DNA from 4 places in the Shewanella pealeana ATCC 700345 genome. Region 4 is predicted to be linked to each of the others. Evidence: predicted binding sites of a transcription regulator. Region 4 holds the regulator's gene; each other region holds the start of a gene.
The links. Region 4 encodes sigma-54, which starts transcription at its own class of promoters, with help from an activator protein. Its sites were predicted from a motif close to GTTGGCACGNNNNTNGNNT; they were not measured.
Positions count from the first base shown of each region.

Region 1: fliE (flagellar hook-basal body complex protein FliE) is a predicted target of sigma-54. The motif match lies at 1,190-1,208, and genes of this name have one in related genera.
Region 2: flhA (flagellar biosynthesis protein FlhA) is a predicted target of sigma-54. The motif match lies at 1,565-1,583, and genes of this name have one in related genera.
Region 3: nirB (nitrite reductase large subunit NirB) is a predicted target of sigma-54. The motif match lies at 2,271-2,289, and genes of this name have one in related genera.

Region 1 covers NC_009901.1:1,653,758-1,658,951, reverse strand. The annotation lists gene fliF (flagellar basal-body MS-ring/collar protein FliF) at 1-764, opposite strand, end outside; gene fliE (flagellar hook-basal body complex protein FliE) at 807-1,139, opposite strand; gene SPEA_RS07120 (sigma-54-dependent transcriptional regulator) at 1,653-3,005, opposite strand; gene SPEA_RS07115 (sensor histidine kinase) at 2,998-4,113, opposite strand; gene SPEA_RS07110 (sigma-54 dependent transcriptional regulator) at 4,671-5,194, opposite strand, start outside.
Region 2 covers NC_009901.1:1,669,719-1,674,912, forward strand. The annotation lists gene fliR (flagellar biosynthetic protein FliR) at 1-79, shown strand, start outside; gene SPEA_RS23425 (hypothetical protein) at 72-200, opposite strand; gene flhB (flagellar biosynthesis protein FlhB) at 221-1,354, shown strand; gene flhA (flagellar biosynthesis protein FlhA) at 1,621-3,720, shown strand; gene flhF (flagellar biosynthesis GTPase FlhF) at 3,732-5,144, shown strand; gene SPEA_RS07210 (MinD/ParA family protein) at 5,149-5,194, shown strand, end outside.
Region 3 covers NC_009901.1:2,208,928-2,214,121, reverse strand. The annotation lists gene nirB (nitrite reductase large subunit NirB) at 1-2,092, opposite strand, end outside; gene SPEA_RS09495 (ANTAR domain-containing response regulator) at 2,470-3,060, opposite strand; gene SPEA_RS22395 (hypothetical protein) at 3,048-4,370, opposite strand; gene cobA (uroporphyrinogen-III C-methyltransferase) at 4,363-5,194, opposite strand, start outside.
Region 4 covers NC_009901.1:4,404,164-4,409,357, forward strand. The annotation lists gene SPEA_RS19005 (KpsF/GutQ family sugar-phosphate isomerase) at 1-393, shown strand, start outside; gene kdsC (3-deoxy-manno-octulosonate-8-phosphatase KdsC) at 395-946, shown strand; gene lptC (LPS export ABC transporter periplasmic protein LptC) at 943-1,500, shown strand; gene lptA (lipopolysaccharide transport periplasmic protein LptA) at 1,571-2,110, shown strand; gene lptB (LPS export ABC transporter ATP-binding protein) at 2,107-2,838, shown strand; gene SPEA_RS19030 (RNA polymerase factor sigma-54) at 2,975-4,438, shown strand; gene hpf (ribosome hibernation promoting factor) at 4,469-4,756, shown strand; gene ptsN (PTS IIA-like nitrogen regulatory protein PtsN) at 4,759-5,194, shown strand, end outside.

The DNA.
Region 1 (5,194 bases), 2.4 Mb from region 4:
TATTCAGACTCTTTTTGCTGGACAATTTCAAGCTCACGACGGGCGATGGCTGAGGCACCATCTTGGGTACCAGAATTTAGCAGGCGGCCATTAGCATCGGTAACTGTGACCTTGTTCGGTTCGAGGTTATGTACCGCTGAGGCGACGATATCGACAATCGAGTCGACCTCTTCTTGACTTAAACCACTGCGACGAGTGCTAACCACTACGGTAGCACTTGGCTTAGAGCGGTTGCGGGCAAACACATTCTCTCTCGGTAAGGCTAAAATAACTTTCGCACGAGTGACACTCTTTAGCTCTTCGATAACGCGGGCAAGGTTTTGCTCTTGGCTGTGCTTGAGACGTGCCTGCTCCATGCGCTGACTCACACCAAAACCACTGTCTTTATTTAAAAAGTCATTATTTGCTTCTTGGTTATCTAGCCCTTCACGGCTCAATAACATCTTCACATCTTGGTATTTATCTTCAGGAACTTTGACTACATCGCCTTGGATTTCGTACTTAACCTGATTTTTATCAAGTGCATCCAACACTTGCACCATTTCTGCGGTGCTCATCTGGCCAAGAGGACGATACTCTGGTTCTTGCGCCCAAATCATGACAAAAACGGCCACGGCTAAACAGATGGCAAGGGCCAAGATCATCGTCAATTGGCGCAGCATATCGACGCCACCGAGAGCGCCCATTATGCCTGGCTTATGTTCTTCTTGAACACCTGATGTTTGTGGGCTCGATGCTAAACCTGAGCCTGTTCCTACGACCATTTCTGTACTCACTGTTGTACCCTGCGTTTAAGTGATAAAGGCCTAAACAGGCATACTCATAATTTCTTTATAAGCTTCTACAAGCTTATTGCGTACTTGTACGGTTGCCTCAAAAGCAACACTGGATTTTTCTCTGGCAATCACGGTATCAGATAACGTCACCGTGGTATCTCCCATATCGAGTCGAGTGGCGAGATTAGCAGCATTTGATTGAAGTTCGCTTACATTTCCAACAGCTTGGGATAGCAACTGACTGAAATCACTACCCGAGGTGTTTTGTACCTGACGGGTGATCCCTGTTTGAATGCTTGAAGTGCCGATTTGACCATTGAGTGACTGCATCTCTTGCAGTAATGAATTCGCACCAATTTGCATAGCTATCTCCCATGTCGATTTCTTGACGAAATTGTTGATATAGCTAGACAATGCAAATAGCTTGCCAGTTTGAGAAGGTTAAGACTGAGAAGGACGCTACGCTGCTAGGAAAGGCAAAGAAAGGTCCTAGGTAAAAGCTAAGACGGAAAACAGATGCGGACAAACAAAGACGAACGGCCTATGGCCTCACGGAACGCTTCGCTTACGGAAAAACCGATTAAAGCATAAACGATTTAGAGCCGAGACGAAAAAGCCGTCTTAGCTTGTACCGTCTTAGCTTGTACCGTCTTAGCTTGTACCATCTTAGCTTGTACCGTCTCAGCTTGTACCGTCAGCGCAGCGTTCTGTGAGTGAGCCAGCGAACGTTCCGTCTTCCGTGAGCGAAGCGTTCGTCTCAGCCTTTGATTTTGCTTATGCTTTTCCTAGGCCCTAGTAGCGAAGCGTCCTCGCAGTGAGCCTGCCGAACGTCCTAGGTTCTTGGTCCCATCAGCCCGCAGGGCGTCCTTCTTAGCTCTAAGCCGGTATTTGTATGCCTAATTCACGCATTTTAGCCATCTTGTAACGCAGAGTTCTGGCACTGATCCCTAACTTCTCGGCGACAAGCTTACGACTACCGTCACATTGAGTTAAGGTTTCTAAAATAATCACATGCTCTTGCGCCTTTAATTCGTCACCTAAACCATCGAGCTCGGCAGGTTTACTCTCAACCATAGGTATTACCTCGGCGGTAAAACCTAACTCTTGTGAGTCGATTATAATATCTGCCGCAGTCACTTCAGCTGATACTGACAAGATAAGTGCTCTTTGCACCACATTATCGAGTTCGCGTACATTGCCAGGCCAGCGATGAGTCAATAAACGGCGAGTCGCGCACTCACTGAACTCAGGGATTTCACTACGGTTGGCAATTAAGGCATGGCGCTGCAGCAAGTGCCTTGCTAGTGGCAAGATATCCGCAGGGCGTTGGTTTAATGACGGCCAAGTCAGCGGGAAGACGTTAATTCGGTAGTACAAGTCTTCCCTAAATTCTCCCGATGATGCCATCGCTTTTAGGTCGCGATTCGAGGTGGCCAGCACCCGCACATTAAGCTTAATCGTTTTACGGCCGCCTAAACGCTCCACTTCACGCTCTTGCAATACCCGCAACAATTTTGCTTGCAAGCCGACTTCCATCTCAGATATTTCATCAAGCAGCAAAGTACCACCTTGCGCCTGTTCAAACTTGCCAGGACAGGCTTGATAAGCCCCGGTAAAGGCGCCCTTCTCATAGCCAAACAGTGTCGCCTCAAGCATGTTTTCAGGAATTGCCGCGCAGTTAATGGCGACAAACGGCTGGTCGACGCGTTGGCTGTTCTGATGAATATAACGCGCTAATACCTCTTTACCGCTGCCGCTCGGCCCCATAATCATCACAGAGGCATCGGATGCAGCCACCCGCTGCGCCAATGCTAACAGTGCAATACTCTTTTCATCAGCAACGATTGGCGTGCCTTCAACCACTTTAGCTGGCAAATAACGAGAGACTTGATTGAGTAGAACCTCTGACGAAAACGGCTTAGCCAAATAATCGACCGCGCCAAGTTTCATCGCATTTACCGCGTTATCTATGGTCGCATATGCGGTCATCAACAATACTGGAATTTTCGGGTGATGTTGCTGCATATAGTTGAGCAGGCCTATGCCTCCTACGCCCTCCATTTGCACGTCGCTTATCACCATATCGTATCTGTTGGCTTTTAGAGAAAGGATAGCTTCTTCTGCCGAAGCGACATCGACACAATCATAATGCGCTAACATCAAGGTATCGAGCAGTGCTTCACGCAGTGAAGCATCATCTTCTACAAGTAATAACTTACCTTCAGACATGCTGATTATCTCCAAGCACTTCATTGTTATTATGGTTATTAATGGTCGTGATCAACGGAAACTTTAATGACGCAGTGCAGCCATTACCGGGATGACAGCTAAACTGCATCATTCCCCCATGGTTATTGACCACCGCTTGAACCACGGCTAAACCCAAACCCGTACCTTGAGACTTAGTAGTAAAAAATGGCTCTAGTACCTTTTGCTGCATGTTGGCATCGAGCCCCTTACCATTATCGATCACGTCTAGGTGTAATGCGGTTTGAGTGTCATATGCATGCAAGGTGATTTGGCTAGCCTCAGCTTCTAAACTGTTCATCACAAGGTTATTGATTGCCGAGCAAAGCGCCGCGTCATTAGCACGAATTTTTTGTTTTGATTGATTGTTAAATATCAACTGACAGCCTTTTTGCTCCGCTATCGGCTGACAGTTACTCAGTACATTATCAACCACTTCATCGATAACCAGGATTGAGTCTAGCTCCTGTTGACGACCCTTTGCCATCAGCAGCATATCGTTCACTTGATGCTCTAATTCATTGAGTCTGTCGACTAACTTGCCTTGAAAGCGCTTACGCGAATCTTCTGATATTTTAGGGCTAGCCAAGTTTGAGGCATATAAAAGAGCCGCACTTAGAGGGGTTCTCACTTGATGGGCAAGTGTCGCCACCATCTTCCCTAGCGCCGATAATCTTTGCAGATGCGATAAGTTCTTTTGCAGTAAACGAGTTTCGGTCAAATCCGTCAGCACGATAAGTTGACCAGGCTCTGGCGTAAGCGGCGTAATAGCGAGTTTTACCCGGCGACCGTTACGCAATGAGACCTCGTGACCATCATCATCTTGTGGAGAAAACGCTCGATTGATGATTTGTAGCCAGCGCAGCCCTTCTAATGGGCTACCTAAGAGTTCAACAGCCACAGGGTTAGCCTCGGTAACAATGCCATCACCGCTGATAATCACCACGCCAGATGGCATAGCCTGCAGAATATGATCCATACGATTGGACATATTTGCGGCTTGCTGAACGTCAACCAAGTGCGGACGCTTCGCCGCTATTGCGTTAGTTGAATCGCTGGCATCGACTTGTGATTGTGGAATTGCTGACATGGTAACCCCGTCAAAAAAACTGCATTTGAATGAGTTCAAGCAGGAATTATGCCAGTTATCTTTAAAAGAAGGACGCTGCGCTGCGAGGACGTGACTACGCCACTACGAGAGCGTCACTTCGTGACTTCTAGGTTCTAGGGAAAAGCTAAGACGTTAAATCTGAGACGGAAATGCAGAGATGGAACGGCCTGCGGCCTTACGGCACGTGGCTATTTAATTGAATTGCAGGCCACTACGGAACGCTTCGCTTACGGAAAAGCTAAAAGATTAAAACGAAGGCAATAAAAAACCAGAAGACTCAGCTTCTGGCTTATTCGCGAAATATCTTTGCTTGACCTGTCAGCGCAGCGTGCTGTAAGTGAGCTTGGGAACGTTCCGTCTTCCGTAAGCGAAGCGTTCCGATTTGTCTCAGCTTATGCTTTTCCTAGAACCTAGAAGCGCAGCGCCCTCGAAGTAAGCCTGCGAACGCCCTAGCAGCCCGAAGGGCGTCCTTCTCGGCTTTGAGCCTGCGAAGATTCCGTCTTCCGTCTTCCGTGAGCGAAGCGTTCGTCTTAGCTTTAATCTTTACTCAATCCGTACTTACGCATTTTTTCAACTAAGGTGGTACGACGAATGCCTAGCATTTCTGCTGCACGGGCAACCACGCTATCTTGTTGATCTAGTGCTTGTCTGATCATATCGATCTCAAGCTCTGCCAATAAGTCTTTTAAGTTGACCCCTTCTGGTGGCAACTCACTCGGGAATCGCGTCTCTGGGATCTCGATAGGCTCTTCATCGTTGAAGATAGAGGCTAAAGCGTCACGCTCTTGCTGCTCTTCACTGATTTCGACACAGTATTCAGGAACATCGATATGACGGTACTTGATAGGTAAGTCATTGACATCGACCAGTCCACCCGGATAAAGAATCGTTAAACGTTCAACCAAGTTAGACAGTTCACGAACGTTACCTGACCATAAGTGCTCTTTAAGAGACTCGATTGCACGTTGAGTGAAACGAACTCGGCCGCGGCCTTCGTTATAAACACGGCTGACTAATTCTTGCAGTAACAGGGGGATATCTTCTTTGCGTTCGCACAAAG
Region 2 (5,194 bases), 2.4 Mb from region 4:
CGAGGTATGGCGTGAAACCCAAATTCTGCTATGTAATGCACTTGAGCTGCAATGTAGTGTCGATGGTGGGCTTAATTGATGGCGTCGTATTCTGGCTCATTGATGGTGCCGTACTTTGGAATATTGATGGTGCCGTACTCAGAAACATTGATGGTGTCGTATTCTGGCTCATCGATAGATGACTCGCTGGTTACCTTCAATTGTAGGAGGGCGGTTATAGATGGCTGAAAACGATAGTAGTCAAGAAAAAACAGAGGAAGCCACCTCCAGGAAGTTGCAACAGGCCAAAGACAAAGGGCAGGTTGCACGTTCCAAAGATCTGGGCACTTCTGCTGTGCTCATTGCTGCCTCGGTGGGGCTGTTAATGACCGGCCCTAACATTGCTCAGGCTATGTTTAACATCATGAACAAAATGTATACCTTAAGTCGTGATGAGATCTTCGATACTAACCAGATGATGAATGTTTGGGGTGTGGTGGGCAGTGAGTTAGCCTTTCCTCTACTGGGTTTTATTGTGTTCCTTGCCCTCATCGCCTTTGCGGGCAACATCGCACTAGGGGGGATCTCCTTCTCCGTGAGTGCTTTTATGCCAAAGGCCAGCAAAATGAGTCCAGTAGCTGGTTTTAAGCGGATGTTCGGTGTGCAGGCGGTGGTTGAGTTAGCCAAAGGCATCGCCAAATTTTCGGTCGTGGCGATTACCGCCTACCTTTTATTGAGCATTTATCTCAACGACATCTTGTTACTGTCTCAAGAGCATCTGCCGGGCAATATTTATCATGCTCTGGACTTAATCGTGTGGATTTTTATATTGCTCTGCGCGTCGACCTTGCTGATTGTGATGATAGATGTACCGTTTCAGATCTGGAACCATGCTAAGCAGTTAAAGATGACCAAACAGGAAATCAAAGACGAATACAAGGATACCGAGGGTAAGCCTGAGGTAAAGGGACGTATTCGCCAGTTACAACGTGAAATGGCCCAGAGGCGTATGATGGGTGAAGTGCCTAATGCCGATGTGATTGTGGTTAACCCAGAGCACTATGCCGTAGCGGTCAAATATGACGCAGGTCGCTCAACGGCGCCTTTCGTCGTTGCGAAAGGGGTCGATGAAGTTGCCTTTAAAATTCGCGAGATCGCTCGTGAACATGACGTGGCAATTGTGTCGGCACCGCCGCTTGCTCGCGCGATTTACCACACCACCAAAATAGATCAAGAGATCCCTGAGGGGCTGTTTACCGCAGTTGCTCAGGTGCTTGCCTATGTATTTCAATTACGCCAATACCAAAAAGGCAAAGGCCGCAAACCTAATGCTATCCCTACCAAGCAACCCATCCCAGACGATCTACAGCATTAATAATCGGCATAACAAAGTTATCTGTTAAGACTGATTTTTTGAAATACTGATTTAAGGTTTATGGATAGATTGTCGCTTATAAGTTTATAATCATTAACTTATACTGATTGGTATTGCTTGTTATCTATGCCTAAAAATACAACATTTGAATCGTCAAGCATTCTTTGTTAATGGCTTTCAGGTTATAGTCCTTAAATATTAATAAAAATAATTGGTACAGTAATTGCTGTATTGACGCTAGACGTCAAAGATCGGACTCAGGGTGAATGGAACTTAAAGCAAGTCTAGGCCAATTAAAACAGATAAAGCCTGCACATTTAAAAGGTATTGGTACGCCTTTATTGGTCTTAGCCGCACTGGCTATGATTATTTTACCTATGCCAGCGTTCCTGCTCGATATCCTTTTCACCTTCAATATTGCACTGGCGTTAGTGGTGCTTTTGGTGGCGATTTACAGCGACCGACCACTTGATTTCGCCGCATTCCCTACCGTTTTACTGGTCGCTACCTTACTCCGGCTCGCCCTAAACGTTGCCTCCACCCGTGTGGTACTGCTAGAAGGCCATAACGGTGGTGATGCCGCCGGTAAAGTGATTGAAGCGTTCGGCTCGGTGGTGATTGGTGGCAACTATGCCGTGGGTCTAGTGGTGTTTTTAATCCTTATTATCATCAACTTTGCGGTGGTAACAAAAGGTGCTGGGCGAATATCTGAGGTGAGTGCTCGCTTCACCCTCGACGCCATGCCGGGCAAGCAGATGGCAATCGATGCCGACTTAAATGCCGGGCTACTCTCCCAAGAAGAAGCTAGGGCCCGCCGCGCCGAAGTGACCCGTGAAGCCGACTTTTACGGTGCCATGGATGGTGCGTCAAAATTTGTAAAAGGCGATGCGGTCGCCGGTATCTTAATTCTGGTTATTAATATCGTCGGCGGCTTTATCATTGGTATCGCTCAGCATGACCTGTCTTTCTCTTCTGCCGTTGAAATTTATACCCTATTAACGATTGGTGATGGCCTAGTGGCGCAGATCCCCGGTCTGCTCTTATCTATTGCAGCGGCTTTGATGGTGACCCGTCAAAATGAATCGGGCGACATGGGCGAGATGGTAATGGGACAGATGTTTGACAGTCCCAAGTCTCTAGCTATTGCTTCGGCAGTGATGTTAGTGATGGGAATAGTGCCTGGTATGCCGCATCTTGTGTTCTTATCATGCGCTGCTGTATCTGGCGCCGCGGCTTATTTTATTAAGAAAAAGAAAGACACCGACCGAGAACGTGCCCTAGAGCTTGCGAAGAGTGGCCCTGTAGAGCCAAGAGACATTCAGCCAAAAGAGTTGAGTTGGGACGATGTGCAGCATGTCGACACCATTGGCCTAGAAGTGGGCTACCGCTTAATTCCACTAGTTGATAAAGGCCAAGGCGGCGAGCTACTTGGCCGTATTAAAGGGGTGCGTAAGAAGCTGTCGCAGGAGTTAGGCTTCTTGGTGCCAGCGGTGCATATTCGCGATAATTTAGATCTGTCCCCCAATGCCTATCGGATCTCTCTTATGGGCGTAAGCTCGGGTGAGGCAGAAATTCGTCATGACTGTGAACTGGCGATTAACCCGGGTCAAGTTTATGGCAAGCTCGACGGTATCGAAACCAAAGATCCGGCTTTTGGCCTAGATGCGGTTTGGATTGCCCCAGAGATGCGCGAGCATGCACAGACCTTAGGTTATACCGTCGTGGATGCATCCACGGTAGTGGCTACACACATCAGTCAGCTGCTGACCAATAATGCTGCTAAGCTACTTGGTTATGAAGAAGTACAGCAGTTACTTGAGATGCTAGGCAAGCATTCACCTAAGTTGGTTGATGGATTTATTCCCGATGTGATGCCACTTGGGACAGTCGTGAAGGTGATGCAGAACCTGCTGAATGAAGGGGTGTCAATTCGCGACATGAAGACCATAGTACAAACTTTGCTTGAGTATGGAACCAAGAGTAGTGACACCGAGGTGTTGACCGCTGCCGTTCGTATTGCGCTAAAACGTATGATAGTGCAAGAGATCAGTGGACCAGAGCTTGAAATCCCCGTCATAACTTTGGCGCCAGAGTTGGAACAGATGTTGCATCAGTCTATGCAGGCGACGGGAGGAGATGGTCCAAATATCGAACCAAGCCTCGCAGAACGCATGCAGAAGTCATTAGTGGACGCCACACAGCGTCAAGAAATGGTGGGGCAACCTGCGATTTTACTGACATCAGGCATGTTACGTTCAACCTTATCGCGATTCGTTAAGCATACGATCCCTAATTTACGGGTGATTTCATATCAGGAAGTCCCCGACGAGAAGCAGATACGCATCGTCTCGGCAGTGGGTCAGTAGAGGTCGAATAATTGAAAATTAAAAGATTTTTAGCAAAAGATATGCGATCGGCCTTAGCCCAAGTTAAAGAAACCTTGGGATCTGATGCTGTGATCATGTCTAACAAGAAAGTGACGGGTGGCATTGAGATTGTTGCGGCTGTTGATTATGACGAGCCTAAGCCAAAGATTGCAGAGACTAAGCCGTCGTCAGCTATGTTCACCGATCTTGCAGAAGAGAGAGTGACCTTAGGCGTGCAGTCGGGTGGTAGAGCGCCGAATGTAAGGGCTGAAAGTCGTGCTAATCCCACGCCAGCACCCGATTCACTGCAAGCGCTACTTGAGCGTCAGCAGAGTCGCATAAGTCAGCAAACTCAATCTAGAAGCAGTGACGAACTGGATATGCCTGAATGGGCCAAAGGACTGCAGGCGCAGGTGAAAAAAAACGAGCCTGTTAAAGCCGAGTTTACCCCAAACCGTGCCCCAGACAGTTTCAATGGTCAGAAGCAAAACAACACTGCAGAAATTGACGCGATGAAACAAGAATTAGCGTCAATTCGTAATTTATTGACGCATCAAGTCAGTAGTTTGATGGTTGAACAGAAAAACCGTATTGACCCTGTTGGGGCAATGCTTGAGAGCAAATTGTTAGACGCAGAGTTTTCGCCTGCGATTGCAAAGAAGTTATCGAGCCTCAGTGAGCATTACTCTCCAGCGGAATTAGTCGCCTCTTTGCCACGAAGTTTAGCTAATATGCTGGACAATCAAGGTGATGATATTGTGCGCCAAGGTGGTGTGGTGGCGTTTGTTGGGCCAACAGGAGTCGGTAAGACAACGACTGTGGCTAAATTGGCAGCGCGTTTTGCCGCTTATCATGGCTCAGATCAAGTTGCTCTCATTACAACGGACCATTATCGCATTGGAGCCTTTGAGCAATTAGCAACTTATGGCAAGATAATGGGATGCCCTGTAAAACAGGCTCATGATTTTAATGAGTTAGAACAAATACTCTATCAATTTAGGAACCGTAAGTTGGTCCTTATCGATACGGCAGGTATGGGGCAAAGAGATCAACGTTTATTCCAACAACTCGATAGTTTAGCTGCAAATAGCAGATTACCAATACGCAGTTATCTGGTAATGTCTGCAACAGGGCAACGTCGTGTATTAGAAGATGCTGTAAAACAGTTTACGCGTATTCCACTTTCGGGTGCGGTACTAACAAAATTAGATGAATCAATTTCTTTAGCGCCAGCGTTAAGTGTCTTGATTCAAAGTGGGTTACCTTTAAGTTATGTAACGGACGGACAAAGAGTTCCTGAAGATATGCAGGTGGCAGATACTCTATCTTTAGCCAATCGTGCATTAGCAGCATTAGATAACAACCCCATAGAACCATTACATAATAGCGAAGGGTCACAAGAAGTGACCTATGCATTTGAGTGAAGCCATGACTCCGGATCAAGCAAGCGGTTTACGTATGATGAATCAGCCAA
Region 3 (5,194 bases), 2.2 Mb from region 4:
TAATTTTATGGGGGGCACGTAACCCCTTGTATCGGTTTTCAAGGGCAATCGCTAAACTTACTGAATCTTGCACACCATAACGGCACCAGGTACTGCCAACACAGGACTTTACCGTGCGAAGGGATTTACCATAGGCGTGGCCCGTTTCAAAACCCGCATCAATCAAATCGGTCCAGATCTGAGGTAAGCTCGACAACTGAGCACCAAACATATCGATACGCTGCCCGCCGGTGATTTTGGTGTAAAGATCATAGCGTTTAGCAATATGGCCAATTGCGATAAGTTTATCAGGGGTGATCTCTCCACCTGCTATGCGTGGCACGACAGAGTAACTACCATCTTTTTGCAGGTTGCCTAAGTAGGCATCATTGGTATCTTGTAGCGCCACATGTTGCTCTAAAAGTACATATTCATTTTCTAATGTGGCAAAAATGGACGCCGCCAGAGGTTTACAGATCTCGCAGCCTATCGCGAGGGAGGAAGCACCAGATCTCGCGTGCCTTTGGTAGAGCTCATTAAAATCTTTTATGCTCTCAACCTGGCACAAATGAAACAAAGATTGCCTGTCATATTCAAAATGGCAACAAATCCCCTTTTCAACCTCCTGCCCTTGCTCTAACAGGGTTTCATCTATTACTTGCTGCACTAGGCTGGCACAACCGCCACAGCCTGAAGCGGCTTTAGTGCAAACCTTAATATCTGCTATCGTATGTTTACCATCGACAACTTGCGCAACAATCTCAGCCTTAGTGACTTGGTGACACGAGCAAACAATCGCCTTATCGTTGAGCACTTGCGGCATTTCATTATCAGCAACGAGAAGCGTTACAGCGGGTGCGAGTAAAGGCTCTGCGGATAAATAGATATTAAGCAGGGCACTGTATTCTTCAACATCCCCCACCAAGACTGCGCCTTTTAAGTACATCCCCGTTTCGTCTAACCAAAGTTTTTTGTAAACGCCAGACTGCTCATCGTTTAATTCGACATATTGAGCACCTTCAAAACCTCGGCTTTCACCAATCGCTGCCACATCAACACCTAATAATTTGAGTTTGGTGCTCATATCTGCCCCAGTAAACTGCTTCTGGCTCTGTGTTATTGAGGTCTTACTAATGTGATAGTCTTCTTGCAATGCAGATACAACAACATTTGCCATCTGGTAACCGGGAGCGACTAGGCCGAATATTTTCTGCTGCCACAATGCGCATTCCCCAATGGCATAGATGTTATCCACCGAAGTTTGACAGTGGTTATCAATCACTATGCCACCCCGCGTCCCTATGTCTATTCCACCACTTCTTGCTAGCTCATCTTGGGGACGGATCCCTGCTGAAAATACCAACATATCGGCTTCAAGGTAGCTGCCATCACTGAAATTCATTCTATGCTTAGCAGTCTCGCCATCGACAATCTCTGTGGTTGCCTTGCTGACATGCACTGTTACGCCTAAAGCTTCGATTTTCTGCTTTAGTAACAAGCCCGCTTTATCATTCAATTGTACAGACATCAGCTGTGGTGCAAATTCAACTACATGGGTGTCCAAGTTTAATGATTTAAGGGCATTCGCCGCTTCAAGTCCAAGTAGTCCGCCTCCAATAACAACACCGGATTTGGCACCGGTTGCTGCTTGCGAAATCGCTTCAAGATCATCTATGGTGCGATACACCAAGCAACCTTGCCTATCCTTACCAGGAATAGGTGGCACAAAGGGGTAAGAACCCGTTGCTAAAACCAGTTTGTCATAGGCAAAACAGCCCTGCTCTGTATGCAATAGATTATTGTCGATATCTATCTGGGTTACCTTATGGCCTAAGAGTAAACTGACTCCTTGCTCGGCATAAGCCTGCTCGCTTGCCAACATCAAACTTTTAACATTGCCCGTTTCAAAATACTTAGAGAGTTGAACACGGTCGTAGGCAGCAATGTGCTCTTCGCCCAATACCTGAATATCAAAATGTTCAGTTAATTTTTGTTCGCACAATTGCTCTATAAAGTAGTGACCAACCATGCCGTTACCCACAATCACGAGTTTCTGCTTTACGTCTTGATTGGGTATAGTTTTTTTCTTTGTTTCTTGCTCTAGCTTATTCATACATAGCCCTTATCCAGTCCCTTGTTTGACTTAACGTTTTGGCAAACAAAAAGGCGCCCTCTTCCCTAAAGAAGATGGCGCCTTTGCCTAGGTTCAAATCAAATTGTTTATTTTACCCTTGAGCCTGTTCCTGAGTTTGTTGCTGTTACTTTTTAATACCTTCAGGTATTCATTAACATCGCAAAGCCTATGCCAGCTTTACCACAACCGAACAATCAAGCTAACAGATTGTATTTAAAGCATTTAAAAACCATACCCTATAACTAAGATTTTTGAACGACAGCCTGGCTAGCTATAGCTGCACTTAAATGATCAGCAGGCGTGCAATTTGAGTGCAAAAAGTAGCAAAGCTTCTAATAATTCAGACATTGTAAAAATTATCCACATAGTGCTTTTGCGGTAGCAACAAGGCTACGTCCATGCTCCATGGCCAGTTGTTGCAGTTTTTTATGAGCCTGTAACTCTGAGAGTCCTGTCTGTTGCAGATTACTTTTCGCAAGCTGGATCAGCTGCTGGTCAGCTAATTCAGTTTGCAATTCTTGTAGTGTTAACTGTATTTTGTTCGCACACTCAAAGCGAGTCACGGCAAGTTCAATGATCGCATTTACTCTTTCAGGGGATATACACTTGGGTGCATAAGTAATACGTCCACAAGCTATGAGTGTCGCTAATGTTTGCTGATTAATTTGCTCTGCAGTCACAATGACTGGGATAGCTGAAAATGCCATAAGGCGAATGATAAAACGCAAGTGAACCTCATTAAATCTCTCAACACTGAGCAACAACAGATCTGATTCTGAGTCCAGTGCTATGGTTTCAAGGCGTGACAAATCAGTGAGCTGTAAGAATTGATGGCCAACGGAATTGACTGCCAGCTCTAGCGCCTTCACTTTCCCTGGCACCAATTTCATTTCGTCTTTATTCTGCTCATTTACCGCAACGTGTGGTGCAACCATTAAGATCCGCATTTGACCTCCAATTGAGCACTTGATTGCTCCTTATCATTAACCAATGCTCTAACGTATATATCAGGCATTACACCAGCACCGGCTTGGTCGTTTAATTGAGACTGGCAGTTTAATTTAGACTGGCTGTTTAGCTGAGATTGACTGTTTAATTGAGAGTGTTGATAGCGACGCCACAGGCTATCGGCTTTTTCCATTGCCTCACAGACAGAAAGCCTCGATGACTGCAGCAACAAAATAGCAGTCAATGTCGTTACGATCGCATACTGGGCACGTACCGATTCATTACAATCTCTATTAGGTTCAATTGCTTGCTCAATATAGTTTAACCACGACGGGGCTAATTGTGCAGGGCTCGGAAGCTTACCTACAAGCATAGATAAACGGGTTGGTAGAGCTATTTGTCGATGGTTTATTTGACGATGATTTGTTTGTTGATTATCTATTCGACGATTAATAGTCGGTTCAGTGATAGTAAGCAAGGTTTCACAGCGGGGGTTAAGTTCGCTCTCTCCTTGATAGCCTTTAAAAATCAATGTCGTGCTTGGAAATAAGTGATGATTTAACAGTTCAGCAACGGCCCTATGCAGTGTATCTAGCCCTGAATGAAAGTAACTGCGAATACAAAGATTAGCCCTCGCGGGATTAACACAGCGAATCGCCGTTTGATAAAGGCTACGCACGCCCATTTGCTGCTGAATACCATTAAAAACATCGGCTAATGGAGATAAGCTGTCCACATTCACGTAACACACACCTTGTTTATCAAGAGCAGCTTTTGCCTCTCTAGGGCTACTTGCTTGTGTAATACCTATTTCGCCGAGCATATCGCCTATATGATAACGATGAGTTAATTGCCGGTTGTCCCCGTGAAGTAAGATCCTATGCCCCTGTTTGGCCAACACTTTGGCGCATAACAGTAAATAAGGTAATTGATTACGTTTACCGGCATAACAAGGCCAGTCAAGGGTTACACCAATCGCCGACCACTCAGTATCAATGGAATCGGCAATGGCTAACACTACACCGGCAATCTCGGCAGCGGTTTCTCCTCTGACTCGCATCAACATTAATGCGGCGCTTAATTGCGAAGTGCTACCGTAACCCAGCTCGTAGCCCCTAATAAGCTGATAGCTTTGCTCAACGGTTAGAGTCGCTGCGCCTTTTTTGCCCCTCGCTAAGGTTTGGATAAGCTTCTTATAGCCAACTGCGTCCATACTCCCAATTTGAGAGACGCTAACGTTAGAGGAGTCAGCACTTAAATTTTGGCTTATTGGCACAAACGGCTCTTCTATCGCTTTTATTTTATCCATAGACACACTCTGCATGATCCGTTAAGTGCTGAATAACCGAGTTGTCATTAGTAAAGGGAAATTCTCTTCTTGGTTCCAGAGCCAGTGTTTGGGCGAGTGAATGGGCTATCTCTTGAGCAATATTAACCACATCGCCTATAACGATTAAAGTGGGGCCTTGAGCGGTAATATTAGCTGCAAGGCTTGCCATGCACTCGATTTCACCATAAATAGTCGATTGGGTAGCCCGTGCACCTTCGCTGATAAAAGCCACGGGGGTGGAAGACTCTGCTCCAGCCTTTAACAAGCTAGTGGATATATCTGCAGCTCTTTCTTTACCCATGTAAAATACCAAGGTGCTCTGCGCCGCTAACAAGCGTTGCCAATGCTGGGCCGAATCATCGCAGGTTCTACCAGTAACAAACGTAACGCTGCGGGCCACCTCTCTGTGAGTCAGCGGAACACCTGCGCTAGCCGCGCAGCCCAAAGCTGCGGTGACCCCGGCAATAAACTCACTTTTAACGCCATGTTTGGCAAGGAAAAGTGCTTCTTCGCTGCCACGGCCAAAAACATTAGGATCCCCACCTTTTAACCGCACTACGTTAGCGCCAGTCATCGCCAATTGATAAAGTTTATTATTGATTGCGCTCTGTGAGCTACTTTTCTGGTTACAGCGTTTCCCCATGTAATGCAGGCCACAACTATCACTGGCTAAACTCAAAATATCTTCGCTGACTAAATTGTCATACACCACTTCATCGGCATCCATAATCGCCTGCGCCGCTTTTATGGTCAGCAAATCAATGTCTCCACAACCTGCTCCGACAATTTTTACCGTTTGATGC
Region 4 (5,194 bases):
CGCAAGTTACTGCTAAAAGTTAGTGATGTAATGCATAAAGGTGATGAGTTACCTCGTGTGCAAGATAATATCTGCATCACAGATGCCTTATACGAGATATCGAAGAAAGGCTTAGGCATGACAGCCGTTGTGGACAGTAACAATACCTTAGTCGGCATCTTCACCGATGGCGATCTACGTCGAGTTATCGATGCTGACGTTAACTTAAGAACCACACCGATTGCCGATGTGATGACCAAAGGCTGCGTCACCATTACCGAAAATGTACTTGCAGCTGAAGCGTTAAAAGTCATGGATACTAAGAGCATTAACGGCCTAGTGGTGATTAATGACAAGCAGCAACCTGTCGGCGCATTAAACATGCTCGATATGGTCAAAGCAGGAGTAATTTAATATGTCTCACCAAGGCTTCTACGGCCCGATTAGCGATGATGTTTGGCAAGCGGCAAGCAAGATCAAACTACTGATTTGCGATGTTGACGGCGTGTTTTCAGACGGCTTAGTTTATATGAGCAACAGCGGTGAAGAGCTTAAGACCTTCCATACTCGTGACGGTTATGGTGTACGTTCAGTACTCACTAGCGGCATACAGGTAGCCATTATTACCGGCCGTAAGTCGCAGATCGTCGAAGACAGATTTACCGCCCTAGGCGTGACGCATATCTATCAAGGAGTCGATAATAAACTGGCTCCCTATAACGAGTTACTTACACTTTATAATGTAAGCCCTGAAGAAGTCGCCTATATTGGTGATGATATGGTGGACTTACCGGTTATGCTGAAAGTGGGTCTATCAGTATGCGTTGCAGATGGTCACCCTTATGTGAAACAACACGCTAAAATGACCACCCATATTAAAGGCGGTCATGGTGCCCTTAGAGAGCTAACCGACTTACTACTGTTAAGCCAAGACAAGTTTGACTCGGCCCATGGGATGAGTATATGAACCGCGTTACCCTAGCGATTATCGCTTTTTTTGGCACTGCACTTCTGCTCTATTGGCAGGTACAGTCTAAGAAAAGCGAACAAGAGCTGGATATCGATATGAGCCAGCGACCCGACTATATCATCGACGACCTACGCAGTATCGAATATAACGAATTAGGCTTAGTCAACAGCAAGGTCTCGGCTAAACACATGGAGCATTTTGATAGCGCCAACATGACCTATTTTACTGAGCCTGTTTACCTCATCTATCCTGATGATGGTCAAGCCCAATGGCGTCTGCAAAGCGCTAAAGGTAGCCATAATAAGCTCACAGGCAAGGTAAGTTTAGAAAACAATGTTATTATCGACTCAATAAGCCCAGAAGAGCCGATCCAGACGTTAAGTACCAGCTACTTAGAGCTTGATTTGAATACCATGATCATGACCTCAGATGAAATGATCCACGTCACTGGCAACGAATTCGTCATTCAAGGTTTAGGCTTGTACGCCGATCTGAATGCCCAGAGTGTCAAGCTGGTAAGCCAAGTCGAAGGCATCTACGAAGCTAAGTAACACTCATAAATTGAACACTTTTGCACTCATGCTAACTAAGCGAATCGCTTTAGCTGAGTAGAAGGACGCTATGAAATACAATAAATCTATCCTTGCTGGCCTTTTTTGCCTGCTAAGTTTCAGCTCTACAGCTAAAGTCGATGATCTACTGCAAGAAGTGAAAATTGCAGCGGCAAGCCAAGAAGCCGACATTAAGAATAATCAGGTTATCTTTTTTGGGCCTGTTGAAGTGACTCAGGGCTCTATTAAGATGAATGCCGATGAGCTACGTGTATTTTCAAAAGAAGATAAGAGCGGTAAAACGCTAGTGGCTACAGGTAATCCAGCCACCTACACCCAAATGATGGAAGATGGTCGCCCAGCGACCGCTAGCGCGAAAGAGATCCGCTACGAACTTGCGACTCGCACATTGACCTTAGTCGGTGAAGCGACCCTAGCGCAAGACGGCAGCCAAGTCACTGGTAACCGCATTAAGTACAACATTAGTCTACAACAGCTTATTGCTGAAAGTACTGGCAAGGGCGATGACAGAGTCATCACCATTATTCAGCCTGAAACCTACCAGGAAGAGAAGCCTGACACGCCAGTGAACAAGCAGGAACAGCAATGACCCAAATTACCTTAAAAGCGGCTAATCTTGCTAAAAGCTATAAAAACCGTGCCGTCGTACAAGATGTCAGTCTCACCGTAAAAACGGGGCAAATTGTGGGCCTACTCGGCCCTAACGGGGCCGGCAAAACAACAACCTTCTACATGGTGGTCGGCCTAGTACAGAGCGATAAAGGCAAGATCTTTATCGATGACGATGATCTCACCCTAGATCCTATGCACCTGCGTGCTCGTAAAGGGATTGGCTATCTGCCCCAAGAAGCCAGCATTTTTAGAAAGCTTTCGGTGCGTGACAATATCATGGCAGTGTTACAGACCCGCCATGATATCAATAACGAGCAACGTGAAGAGCAGCTCGAACATTTACTCGAAGAGTTCCACATCACTCACATTCGCGATAGCCAAGGCATGGCATTATCGGGCGGTGAACGACGTCGAGTAGAAATTGCCCGAGCATTGGCCGCTAATCCAAAGTTTATTTTATTGGATGAGCCATTTGCCGGTGTCGACCCAATTTCAGTTATCGATATCAAAAAGATTATTGAGCAACTCAAAAGCCGCGGCCTAGGTGTACTGATCACTGACCACAATGTTCGAGAAACCTTGGACGTTTGTGAACACGCTTACATCGTGAGTCACGGAAACCTCATTGCCGAAGGCACACCTGCCGAAATCTTGGACAACCAACAGGTTCGAGCAGTGTACTTAGGTGAGCAATTCAGGCTATAGTTAATTCATAGTATGGAAGCTGAAAAACTCAATATGGATTTACTTCCAAATAAAATCAAAGTGTTGAGTTTTCAAGCTACCTTCGCCAGTTCAGCGAGCTTTAACGTTTAACTACAGTGTAGGGAATAGCGGTAAAATGAAAGCGTCACTCCAGCTCAAAATGGGTCAGCAGCTCACCATGACTCCCCAGTTACAACAGGCCATTCGCCTGTTACAACTGTCTTCTTTAGAGCTGCAACAAGAGATCCAACAAGCATTAGACTCTAATCCGCTATTGGAATTAGATGAAGAGCAGTCAGACGGTGATTTAGGCGACAATGAAGACCAATCATCAAACGATGCCAATAGTGACCTCATCCAAGATAGCGCTAGCGTTGAAACCTCCGATGCCCTAACCCAAGACTCTATGCCAGATGATCTGCCAATGGACACCACTTGGGATGAAGTTTATACCGTCTCGTCAAACTCCAGCTCTGGAGTTAGCCGTGAAGACGATATGCCATTCCAAGGTGAAACCAGCGAAGGCTTATATGAACATTTAGAGTGGCAGAAAAACCTCACACCGTTTTCAGATAACGATCTTGCAATCGCCACCGCGATTATCGACGCCATTGACGAACGTGGCTACCTTACCCAAAGCTGCGACGATATTTTAGAAGCTATGGGCGATCCTGAAACCGAGCTTGATGAAGTCGAAGCGGTATTAAAGCGCATCCAGCATTTTGACCCTATTGGTGTCGCCGCGCGTAATTTGAGTGAATGCTTGCTTATCCAGCTGGCACAATATGCTGCAGAAACCCCGCATATCGACAATGCCAGATTACTGATAAAAGATTATTTAGACTTAATTGCAGGCCGCGATTTTAGGCAGTTAATGCGTAAAACCAAGCTTAAAGAAGATGAACTACGTGATGCGATAACACTTATTCAGACCCTTAATCCAAGACCAGGGCTGGCGATTGCTCGCAGCAAAGACGAGTATGTTATCCCTGACGTTTCCGTGTGCAAGAAAAAAGGTCGCTGGGTGGTTGAGCTTAATCCTGACTATATGCCTAAGATTAATGTTAACCAACATTATGCCTCTATGGCGCGTAGCACCACTAATCAGGCCGATGGTCAATTTATTCGTGGTCATCTGCAGGAAGCTAAGTGGTTTATTAAGAGTCTCGAGAGTCGTAATGACACCTTATTGAAAGTAACCAACTGTATCGTTAAATTCCAGCAAGGCTTCTTTGAGTATGGCGAAGAAGCCATGAAGCCTATGGTACTCAATGATATTGCCGAAGCAGTTGAGATGCACGAGTCGACCATTTCACGGGTGACTACCCAAAAATATATGCACACTCCAAGAGGTATTTTTGAACTAAAGTACTTCTTCTCAAGCCATGTCGGTACCGACGATGGTGGGGAGTGTTCATCGACCGCAATCAGAGCGTTTATTAAGAAGTTAGTCGCCGCAGAAAACCAGAAGAAGCCATTAAGCGATAGCAAGATGGCACAACTTTTGGCAGAACAAGGGATTAAAGTTGCTAGACGTACGATAGCAAAATATCGAGAAGCGATGCTGATCCCCCCCTCAAACCAACGTAAGAGTTTATAACTCAAAATTAGGCACTTGGAGGATCGATATATGCAAATCAACCTGACTGGACACCACGTCGAAATCACCGATTCACTGCGCGGTTATGTAGAAGATAAATTCACAAAGCTTGAACGACATTTCGATCAGATCAATAATGTGCACGTTATTTTGAATGTACAAAAGATGCAACAGATTGCCGAAGCCAAAATCCACCTTAAGAAAGGGGAAGTATTTGCCACTTCGGAACATGCGGATATGTATGCCGCAATTGACTCCCTGATCGATAAGCTCGACCGTCAGGTTATTAAACACAAAGAGAAACTAATTAAACACTAACGATGGAACTAAGTACCATCCTGCAGCCGGAATGCACTACCTGTGCCACTCCGGGCAGTAAGAAAAAGGTATTGGAGTTAATCAGTGATATTGCCGCTGTCCAGTACCCTACCCTTTCTTCACAAGAAATTTTTGAAAGTCTCTTGGCGAGAGAAAAAATGGGTAGCACGGGTATAGGTAACGGTATAGCGATTCCTCACGGAAGGCTGACAAATATAGAGCGCCCTGTTGCGGTTTTAGTTAAGTGTGAAGATCCAATCGCATTCGACGCTATCGATAAACAACCTGTCGACATTCTATTTGCGCTATTGGTGCCTTCCGAGCAGTGTGAGCAGCATTTAGCAACACTGTCTCTAATGGCTGAAAAACTCAACGATAAGGCGGTAGTCAAACAGTTGAGAAAAACCAGTAATGAGTCAGAACTATACCAAGTCATTA